Regions from separate parts of the Streptomyces sp. NPDC052109 genome, predicted to be linked through region 4. Evidence: riboswitches for the same ligand, from Rfam matches in the RefSeq annotation. Region 4 holds a riboswitch; each other region holds the start of a gene.

Region 1 (2,191 bases), 190 kb from region 4:
CCCGGCGCAGGATGCGTACGCACGCGCTGTGGAAGGTCATCACCCACATCGCGTTGGCGCGCGGGCCGACGAGCTGCTCCACGCGCTCCTTCATCTCGCCCGCGGCCTTGTTGGTGAAGGTGATCGCGAGGATCTGGCCCGGGAGCACATTCCGCTCGGCGAGCAGGTGGGCGATGCGGTGGGTGAGCACGCGGGTCTTGCCGGAGCCGGCGCCGGCGACGATGAGCAGCGGGGAGCCGGCGTGCACGACCGCGGCGCGCTGGTTGTCGTTCAGCCCCTGCAGGAGGGCCGCCGCGTCGATCACGGGGCGGGGGGCGCCGTCGCGGTAATAACCTCCCCCGCTCTCGACTGCGCTCGAACGGGGAGACCCCCATCGGTCCGGCGGCACGTCGAACTTCCCGCCGAACAGATCGTCCGGAACGGGCTCCGGAGCGTGATCGTCCTCGGGCGGCGGCGGGGGCTCCTCCTCATGCCCGCGAGGGGGCTGGAGGTCCGCCAGGAAGCTGTCGTCAAAGAGGCTGCTCATCGCTCTACGAGTCTAGGGCGCCCCACCGACAACCGGTCGCCGTCCCCGGAACATGGCCGATCCGGAAGAGGGTTGATCTTCACCGGGCACCGGATCGCCGGCCGCTCACGCAGCGGAACCCACCCGCTGACACCCCTGCTCACGCATCGGAACCACCCGATGACTCAGGCGCGAAACCGGGCTCAGGTCACGAAAATGTATCGGACATATCACGCACCAACCTTCACAGGAGTCACACGAGTTGGCTAGCGTGCGTTCGGGCCGTACGACCCCTACCGGCGAACCTCGCCGGACCGCGCGGCCCCCGCCGAGTCCGGCGCGTCCCCAAGGGCGCCCGGAGCCGGGGACCCACCGATCCCGGGGTGAATCGGCCGACTCCCGCCCGGGACGACGCCGTAGGGCAACCCTTCCGAACCGCCGCCCGAACCCGACAGCTAACCCGGTAGGCGGCCCATTGGAAGGAGTCGCCTCCCTTGGCGTCGCACCGCAAGCCGCGCCCCGGCGGGACCACCGGAGCGGGTCTCCGCACCCCCGCCCTCGCCACCGCCGCCCTCACCTCCATGGCCGTGTTCTCGCAGACTGCCGAGGCCGCCACCAGAACCGATCACACCAAGCCGAGCCTGGAGGAGGTCGAGAAGAAGGTCGACGACCTCTACCGCCAGGCGGAGTCGGCGACCGAGAAGTACGACGCGGCCAAGGAGCGGGCCGGCAAACAGCGCGGACGCGTCGACGCCCTGCGCGACGAGGTCGCCCGGCGCACCGCACGCCTCAACAAGGCCCGCGAGGAGATGGGCTCCTTCGCCGCGGCGCAGTACCGCACCGGCGCCGCCGCCCCCGACACGGCCACCTTCCTGCTGGCGGACGACCCGCAGGACTACTTCGACCAGAGCCAGCTGATGAACCGGCTGACCTCGCGGGAGAAGAGCGCGGTCGACGACTACATCGGCGAGCAGTCCGCGACCGTGAAGAAGCGGCGGGAGGCCGCGGAGAGCCTGCAGTCGCTGACCGACTCACAGCACGACCTGCAGACCGCGAAGGCCACCGTCCAGAAGAAACTGGCATCCGCGCGCCAGCTGCTGTCGCAGCTCACGGCCCAGGAGAAGGCGCGGCTGGCCGCCATCGAGCGGGAGCAGCAGCAGGAGGCGGCGCGCAGGGCGGCCGAGCTGGCGAAGCAGCAGGCAGCGCGGCAGCAGGCCGGCTCTTCCTCGTCGTCCTCGTCCGCGGGCCCCGGGTCCGGATCCGGATCGACGGGGTCCGGCTCGGCCGGGTCCACGGCATCGGGCTCGTACGACACGAAGGCCGGGAAGGCGATCGCCTTCGCCCGGGCGCAGATCGGCAAACCGTATGTGTGGGGCGCCACCGGCCCGGACTCCTACGACTGCTCGGGCCTCACCCAGGCCGCCTGGAAGGCCGCCGGCGTCACGCTTCCGCGCACCACGTACGACCAGGTCGACGCGGGCACCACGGTCTCCCTGGCCGACGCCCGGCCCGGCGACCTGATCTTCTTCTACGGCGACATCAGCCACGTCGGCGTCTACATAGGCAACGGCATGATGATCCACGCCCCGAAGCCGGGCGCGTACGTCCGCGAGGAGTCGATCTACTACGGCGGAGAGTCCATCATCCACAGCGTGGTCCGCCCGGGCTGACCGCCCCGGGGCACCG
Region 2 (2,191 bases), on a different contig from region 4:
AGGACAGCCCGCACGGGGTGCGGCTGGTGGTCGGCGATGTGCGTGGCAAGGGCCTGGGCGCCGTCGCCGCCGTCGCGGTGGTGATCGGGGCGTTCCGGGAGGCGGCCGAGCAGGAGACCACGCTGGAGGCGGTCGCGCAGCGGCTGGAGCGGGCGCTGGCCCGCGAGGGCACCCGGCGGGAGGGCATCGACGCCTTCGAGGGGTTCACCACCGCCGTCCTCGCCGAACTCCCGCACGGCGACGGCGTCGTACGGATCGTCAACCGGGGCCATCCGCCGCCGCTGCTGCTGCCCGGCGACGGCAGCGTGGAGCTGCTCACCTCCCCCGAGCCCGCGCTGCCGCTCGGCATGGGCGACCTCGGGCTGTGGCCCGACCGCGCCCTGGAGCGGGACTTCCCGGGCGGGGCCACCCTGCTGCTCCACACCGACGGCCTGTCCGAGGCACGGGACGCCCACGGCCGGTTCTACGACCCCGAGCGGCGGCTCACCGGACGCGTCTTCCCCGGCCCGGGCGCCCTGCTCGACCGGCTCGCCGACGAGGTCCGGCGGCACTCCGGTGGCGGGATGGCGGACGACATGGCCCTGCTCGCCGTGCGGCGCCCTTGATCACCTGCACCGAGGGTGACCGGACGACCGCCCTCCGCATAACAGCTGAGTCACCATCAAAAACGCCGAGACTCCTGTACGTCGGTCAACTCGCCCGTTTTCCAGCATTCCTGCCCGGTAAATCCACCATCGAAAACGTTAATGATCAAGCCGAACGGCTTGGAAAGTGACTGTCAGGTCTATTAACGTTCGATAACGCAGCGCGGTCGTCCCAGCCGTCACAAGAGGCGGCTCCGTGCGCACGCGCCGAATCCCGCAAGGGAACCGGGGAACCACCACCTTGGGGTGAATCACGCGGACGCCGTCGTGAACTCGCAGAGTGCACGCCGTGTATACGCGCGTAGGAGACCTTCCTGCTCCGAACCCGTCAGCTAACCCGGTAGGCGGAGGAAGGAAAGGAGAACGCCCCAGTGGCGTCCAACCGGCCCGCCCCAGAAGCCCCGTTCGTGCCCGCGCCGACCGAGCCCGAGACCTTCGGCTACGGCGCCTACCGCGCCGAGGAGGGCCCCTGGGAGGAGTGGAATCCCACCGAGGACTCCCTCGCCCCGCTCCGCGGCCGGCACCGCGTCGCCAAGCAGCGCGGCGGCTTCGCGCGCAGCTCCACCGTCCTCGGCGTCGGCGTGATGGCCGCGGTCGGCGCGGGCGGCATGGCCAGCGCCAACACGGGCAAGCCGCCTGTCTCCATATCCCTCCCGGACCTGGACTCCGTCAGCCACCTCTTCGGCCACGAGTCCTCCGGCGCGTCCCGGACCACCGCCACCGGGCTCAGCAGGGCCGGGGTGACCACCGACAGCGGCGACAGCGGTGATGCCGGCGAGGCCCTGCGCAACCGGATCATGGCCCAGGCCGAGCAGCAGAAGGGCCAGGCCGCGAGCAAGGCCACCGCCGCCGCGCTCGCCGTGTCCGAGAAGCAGATCGCCGACGCGGCCGCCAAGGCGGAGAAGGACGCCGCCGCCAAGGCCGCGACCGCCAAGGAGAAGGCGGAGGCCGACGCCGAGAAGGCCGCCGAGGCCAAGCGCCTGGCCGAGCTGGCCAAGCAGTACCAGCTGCCCGTCGTCTCGTACACGATCACCGGCACCTTCGGCCAGCCCGGCGCGATGTGGTCCTCCGGCTACCACACCGGCCTCGACTTCGCCGCCCCCACCGGCACCCTCATCAAGGCCATCCACGGCGGCACGGTCACCCAGGCCGGCTGGGCCGGAGCCTACGGCTACCGCACCGTCATCACCCTGGACGACGGCACCGAGCTGTGGTTCTGCCACCAGTCCTCGATCAACGTCTCCGTCGGCCAGAAGGTCTCCACCGGCGAGGTCATCGGCCGGGTCGGCGCCACCGGCAACGTCACCGGCCCGCACCTGCACCTGGAGGTCCACCCGAACGGCCAGGCCACCGCCATCGACCCGGCGCCGTGGCTGCGCAGCAAGGGCCTCAACCCCTGAGCGTGTCATTCGCGTGAACTCGGCGCCGGCGGCGGAATGCGATCCTCCGCCGCCGGCGTTGAGTTGGAACATGACTTCTCTGCGCACACTCGGCTCCTCCGACCTCGAGGTCTTCCCGCTCTCCCTCGGCGGTAACGTCTTCGGCTG
Region 3 (2,191 bases), on a different contig from region 4:
AAGCGGTTCGCCCTCCCCGGTGCGCGCATGGTGATCGCGCAGCCGAAGCTCCCCGAACCCGTGCGGGGACAGCCCAGCGACCTGGTCATCCAGGCCGAGGAGTTGACCCGGGTCCGCGCGGCGACGGAGAAGATGCTCGTCCGCCACACCGGGCGTACGTCCGAGCAGGTCCACCGTGACCTGGAACGGGACTTGACGCTGGACGCCCCCGCGGCGGTGGCCTACGGCCTGGTGGACGGCATCGTGCCGAGCCGGCGGAGCATGCCCGGCGCACGGGGCGCGGAGTGAGCCGCCGATGCTGCCGGAACTGCCGCCGCTGCCCGCACTGACGCGTGCCGAGGGCGAACTGATCGACCGTTACCTGGAGGCGGTCGACCTGCTGGGGCGCGTCAATCCCGCACACGACGGGGACACCTACCGCGGACTGCGCGCGGCGCAGGCCCTGGTACGCAAGGCCGCAGAGCTGCGTGACGCCCTCGCGTCGATGCACCGGCGAGGCGAGACGGAGCTGCACGGGGACACACTGGCACGGGCCTTGCGGGTGCTGGACGGTGAGCGTCGGGCCGCGCGCGTCGCGCTCCCGCCGGACGGCGTCGGCTGATCCGGACGCCGGACCAGCCGGGCGGGCCCGAATGTCGACGGGCGCCGTTCGGATCGGACTTGAAACGGCCCGAACGACGTACCGCCGACCGGTGTATATCCAGGACGTTTTCCGGGCCTCCCGACTTGCGCGCCGCGTCGGTTCGCGAGCCGCGAGAAGACGCTCCGCCCCAGGTCCGCGGCTACGAGCGGAAACTGACGCCGCCTCGAACACAGCACTGTCCACCCGAACGGGCGAGTGGTGAGTAACGCCACAAATCCCCGGTTCCATTGGGATTTTCTGACAGTCGTGAGTGAAGATCCCTGTCTGACGACAAGCCCCCGCCACCGCGGCGGGGCGGTTCGGGCGGACGCCGAGTCCTGCCGCCGCCCGGACGACCGGTCGACAGGAGTGGATCGGCAGGAGTGGAGGACCCGAGCAAGGCGGGTCGCCGGAGCGGCCGTTCGTCTGTACGTCACAGGCGGCCGGAGGTTCCGAGCAGCCCTTGGGGTGAAGCCGCGGCAAACGCGGCCGGGCAACTTCGCCAGCCCGAATCCGACAGGTCATCCTTCACAGGCGGCTGACGAAGGGTTGCGCATGACTGCGCTCAATCGTGTCCCGTCGCTCATGGCCCGGGCCGGTACGGCCTCGGCCCTCACCCTTGCCGCCGTCGGCGGCTCGATCGCGGTTCCCGGTCTCGCCACCGAGGCCTCGGCCGCCGGCATCGCGGCCAAAGCACTGGAGGTCGCGGCCTCCAAGAGGGGCGCCCCGTACCAGTACGGGGCCACGGGCCCGCGCAGGTTCGACTGCTCGGGACTGACGCTCTACTCGTTCAAGAAGGCGGGCAAGACCCTGCCGCGTACCGCCGCCGCGCAGTACAACAGGACGCACCACATCTCCGCCAGCCGCCGCAAGGCCGGTGACCTGGTCTTCTTCCACTCGGGTTCGTACGTCTACCACGTCGGCATCTACGCCGGGCACGGGAAGATCTGGCACGCGCCGAGGACCGGAGACGTGGTGAGGCTCCAGAAGATCTGGACCAAGAGCGTCTGGTACGGCCGGGTCAGCTGACCGGCCGTCAGGTCAGGGCCGGGAGCGGCTCCAGCAACAGGGCCGCTCCCGGCACCGTCAGCGCCCCGGTGCCCGCCTGGAGCCCACGGGCGGCCCGGGGTCGGCGCAGTCATGCCGCCGCCCGGTCCACCAGCAACGCCGCCGCCCGGAACCACGCCGGTGCCGGTGCGGACACGATCGGCGCGGGCAGGAGCGTCCGGGGCAGCCTCCGCCGCCGTCGTCGGTGCGTCTGTAGCCGGTCCTGGTGGAGGAACTGGTTCTGGTGACCGCGCCGGGACACGCGCTGATCAGCACGGCGCCGCTGGTGCCGAAGCCCGGGTACGGCGTGGTGTGCGCACTGGTCAACGCCGGGCCGGGCGTGGCCGTCGCACCGGAGACGGTGGCCCGCACTGCGGTCACACCGGTCGGCGTTCGCCGCCCGGAGGCGGGCCGGCCGAGCCGGACGATCTCGCTGACCCACCCCCCTGAGGAGACGACACACGCCGCGGACGTTCCGTGCCCTGCTGCGCGCAGCCTTCGGCGGAGCCGGGCGCTAGGCCC
Region 4 (2,191 bases):
TGTCGACGCCGCGCCGCACGGCGGCCTCGTCCATGACGTCGTCGTGGTACAGCGTGGCCAGGTGAGTCAGCTCCACCACCACGGCCGACGGCACGACGCCCGGCGCGTAGGGGTCGCCGAACTGGGCCGCGAGCATCACGAGCAGCGGCCGGAACCGCTTCCCGCCGGCTCGCACGAGGTGCTGCGCGGCCCCGGTGATGAACGGGACCTCGCTCTTGGTGGCCTCGAGCAAGCCTTCCTCGACAGCCGCCAATCCGGCCTGGACATCGGCTTCCAGAGCCTGGTCCCGCACGCTCAGCCCGAACGGCCCGACGACGGTCACGAGGGGTCTCCTGTCTGCTGGTGTCTGCTGGCGATTACACGGTTTGTCGATAGGTCGCTGCCATCACTCAAGTCAGCGTATCCGGTCCTGTTTCGATCACCGATAGCGCCCACCGGTCCAGCCTGGGCGGTATCGGATCATGACCGGTATGTTTTTGATCAAGTGGTAAGAGCGGACATTTATCGACTTAACAGGACCCCGCACGCTTTGTCGCGAATCGGGGAGCGAGCGGAGTAACGCCTGCACCTCCCTCCACGCCGCGACGATCATGCACCACGCGGCGACCGCCCCGACCACTACGACAACGACCGGGGCCGCGTCACGGGTTCCACCGCCCACTCGATCCACCCAAATCCCCTATGTCCGATTTGAACTGCTTTGCTATTTCGTGAGTTGGGTCACGTCGGCTGTCGAGATCACGAACCCCCAGGTCACGTCTCCGCCTTTACTCCACCCATACCCCGTCGGGGAGTTGAGGATTGGCAACCGCAAAGGATCAAGCACCCCATACGGCGCATATCAAGGTCAAATAGTGCGTTGCGCTCATCCGGGACTTGTTCCCGACATGTGCTCTCGCATACGTTCCGGGCCAGCCAGGCGGACGCCGAATCCTGCCGCCGCCTGTGTGACCCATCGACGAACTCATTCGTACGGCAGGAGCGGGGGACCCAGGTAAGTCGCCGGGCCGGACGACACACGTCGCACCGGAACGGCTAGGGGTGAAGCCGCGCCCTCGGGCGCGGCCGGGCACCTCCCCGCCCGAACCCGACAGCTCACCTCGCAGGCGACGGAGAGGACTTCCCATGTCTGCTGCCGCTCAGTACCGCCGTACCCGGAACAACCGCCTCGTCCGCGCCCTCGCCGTCGCCGGCACGGGTGCCGCCGTCCTCGCCCTGCCGCTCTTCGGCGCCACCGGCGCCTCCGCGGCCACCACCACGAGCACCACGACGGCCTCCACCACGACCGCCGGGTACCAGAACAACCTGGACGGCTGGATCCGCGAGTCGCTCGCGATCATGGCCCAGAAGGGCATCCCGGGCACCTACAACGGCATTTACCGCAACGTCATGCGGGAGTCCTCCGGCAACCCGAAGGCCATCAACCTCTGGGACTCCAACGCCGCCGCGGGCATCCCGTCCAAGGGTCTGCTCCAGGTGATCGACCCGACCTTCAACACCTACCACGTGGCCGGCACCGCGTTCGACCCCTACGACCCGGTCGCCAACATCACCGCGGCCTGCAACTACGCCGCCGCCCGGTACGGCTCGATCGACAACGTCCACAGCGCGTACTGACCGTCCCACTCCCGCGGACCGGCACGACATCGGCCGTCCGGCACGTACCCGCACCTGACGGACGGGGCCGTGCCGGACGGCCGCCGCGCATCCACGGGGCCGCCGCGCATCCACCGGCCGCCCGCGTGCGCCGGGCCCGTACGCCGGCCGCGTACTGATGTGCCGGTCAGTCGGTCGGGAACAGTCTTTCGAGGACGACGGCGATGCCGTCGCGCTCGTTCGACAGCGTGATCTCATCGGCCACCGCCTTCAGTTCCGGGTGCGCGTTGGACATGGCGACCCCCCGTCCTGCCCACTCGAACATCGGGATGTCGTTGGGCATGTCGCCGAACGCCAGGGCCCTTGCCGCGGCGATGCCGAGCCGCTCGGCGGCCAGCGCGAGACCGGTCGCCTTGGTCACTCCGGACGGCTGGAGCTCCACGGTCCCCGGCCCTGACATGGTGACCGTCGCGAGCGATCCCACCACCGAACGCGCCACGGCGGCCAACTCGTCGTCGGTCAAGGTGCCATGCCGCAACAGCACCTTGCTGATCGGCGCGCACCACAGGTCGTCGCGCCGGCCGACCCGCACCGC

Evidence for each region. A riboswitch is a leader RNA that binds a small molecule or an ion and turns the genes downstream of it on or off. The one in region 4 is predicted to bind cyclic di-AMP.
Region 1: another riboswitch for cyclic di-AMP. It lies ahead of AB0L59_RS06875 (NlpC/P60 family protein); the one in region 4 lies ahead of AB0L59_RS07825 (transglycosylase SLT domain-containing protein).
Region 2: another riboswitch for cyclic di-AMP. It lies ahead of AB0L59_RS41815 (M23 family metallopeptidase); the one in region 4 lies ahead of AB0L59_RS07825 (transglycosylase SLT domain-containing protein).
Region 3: another riboswitch for cyclic di-AMP. It lies ahead of AB0L59_RS33660 (C40 family peptidase); the one in region 4 lies ahead of AB0L59_RS07825 (transglycosylase SLT domain-containing protein).

The regions. Positions count from the first base shown of each region.
Region 1 is NZ_JBFAWF010000002.1:295,101-297,291, forward strand. Features, by position in the region: gene pcrA (DNA helicase PcrA) at 1-526, opposite strand, end outside; cyclic di-AMP (ydaO/yuaA leader) riboswitch at 848-992, shown strand; gene AB0L59_RS06875 (NlpC/P60 family protein) at 1,000-2,175, shown strand.
Region 2 is NZ_JBFAWF010000047.1:22,101-24,291, reverse strand. Features, by position in the region: gene AB0L59_RS41820 (PP2C family protein-serine/threonine phosphatase) at 1-605, shown strand, start outside; cyclic di-AMP (ydaO/yuaA leader) riboswitch at 840-1,008, shown strand; gene AB0L59_RS41815 (M23 family metallopeptidase) at 1,016-2,044, shown strand; gene AB0L59_RS41810 (aldo/keto reductase) at 2,115-2,191, shown strand, end outside.
Region 3 is NZ_JBFAWF010000023.1:21,175-23,365, forward strand. Features, by position in the region: gene AB0L59_RS33650 (ATP-dependent Clp protease proteolytic subunit) at 1-288, shown strand, start outside; gene AB0L59_RS33655 (hypothetical protein) at 296-601, shown strand; cyclic di-AMP (ydaO/yuaA leader) riboswitch at 1,036-1,175, shown strand; gene AB0L59_RS33660 (C40 family peptidase) at 1,178-1,651, shown strand; gene AB0L59_RS33665 (ATP-binding protein) at 2,184-2,191, opposite strand, start outside.
Region 4 is NZ_JBFAWF010000002.1:485,312-487,502, forward strand. Features, by position in the region: gene AB0L59_RS07820 (polyprenyl synthetase family protein) at 1-322, opposite strand, end outside; cyclic di-AMP (ydaO/yuaA leader) riboswitch at 947-1,122, shown strand; gene AB0L59_RS07825 (transglycosylase SLT domain-containing protein) at 1,126-1,617, shown strand; gene AB0L59_RS07830 (HAD family hydrolase) at 1,784-2,191, opposite strand, start outside.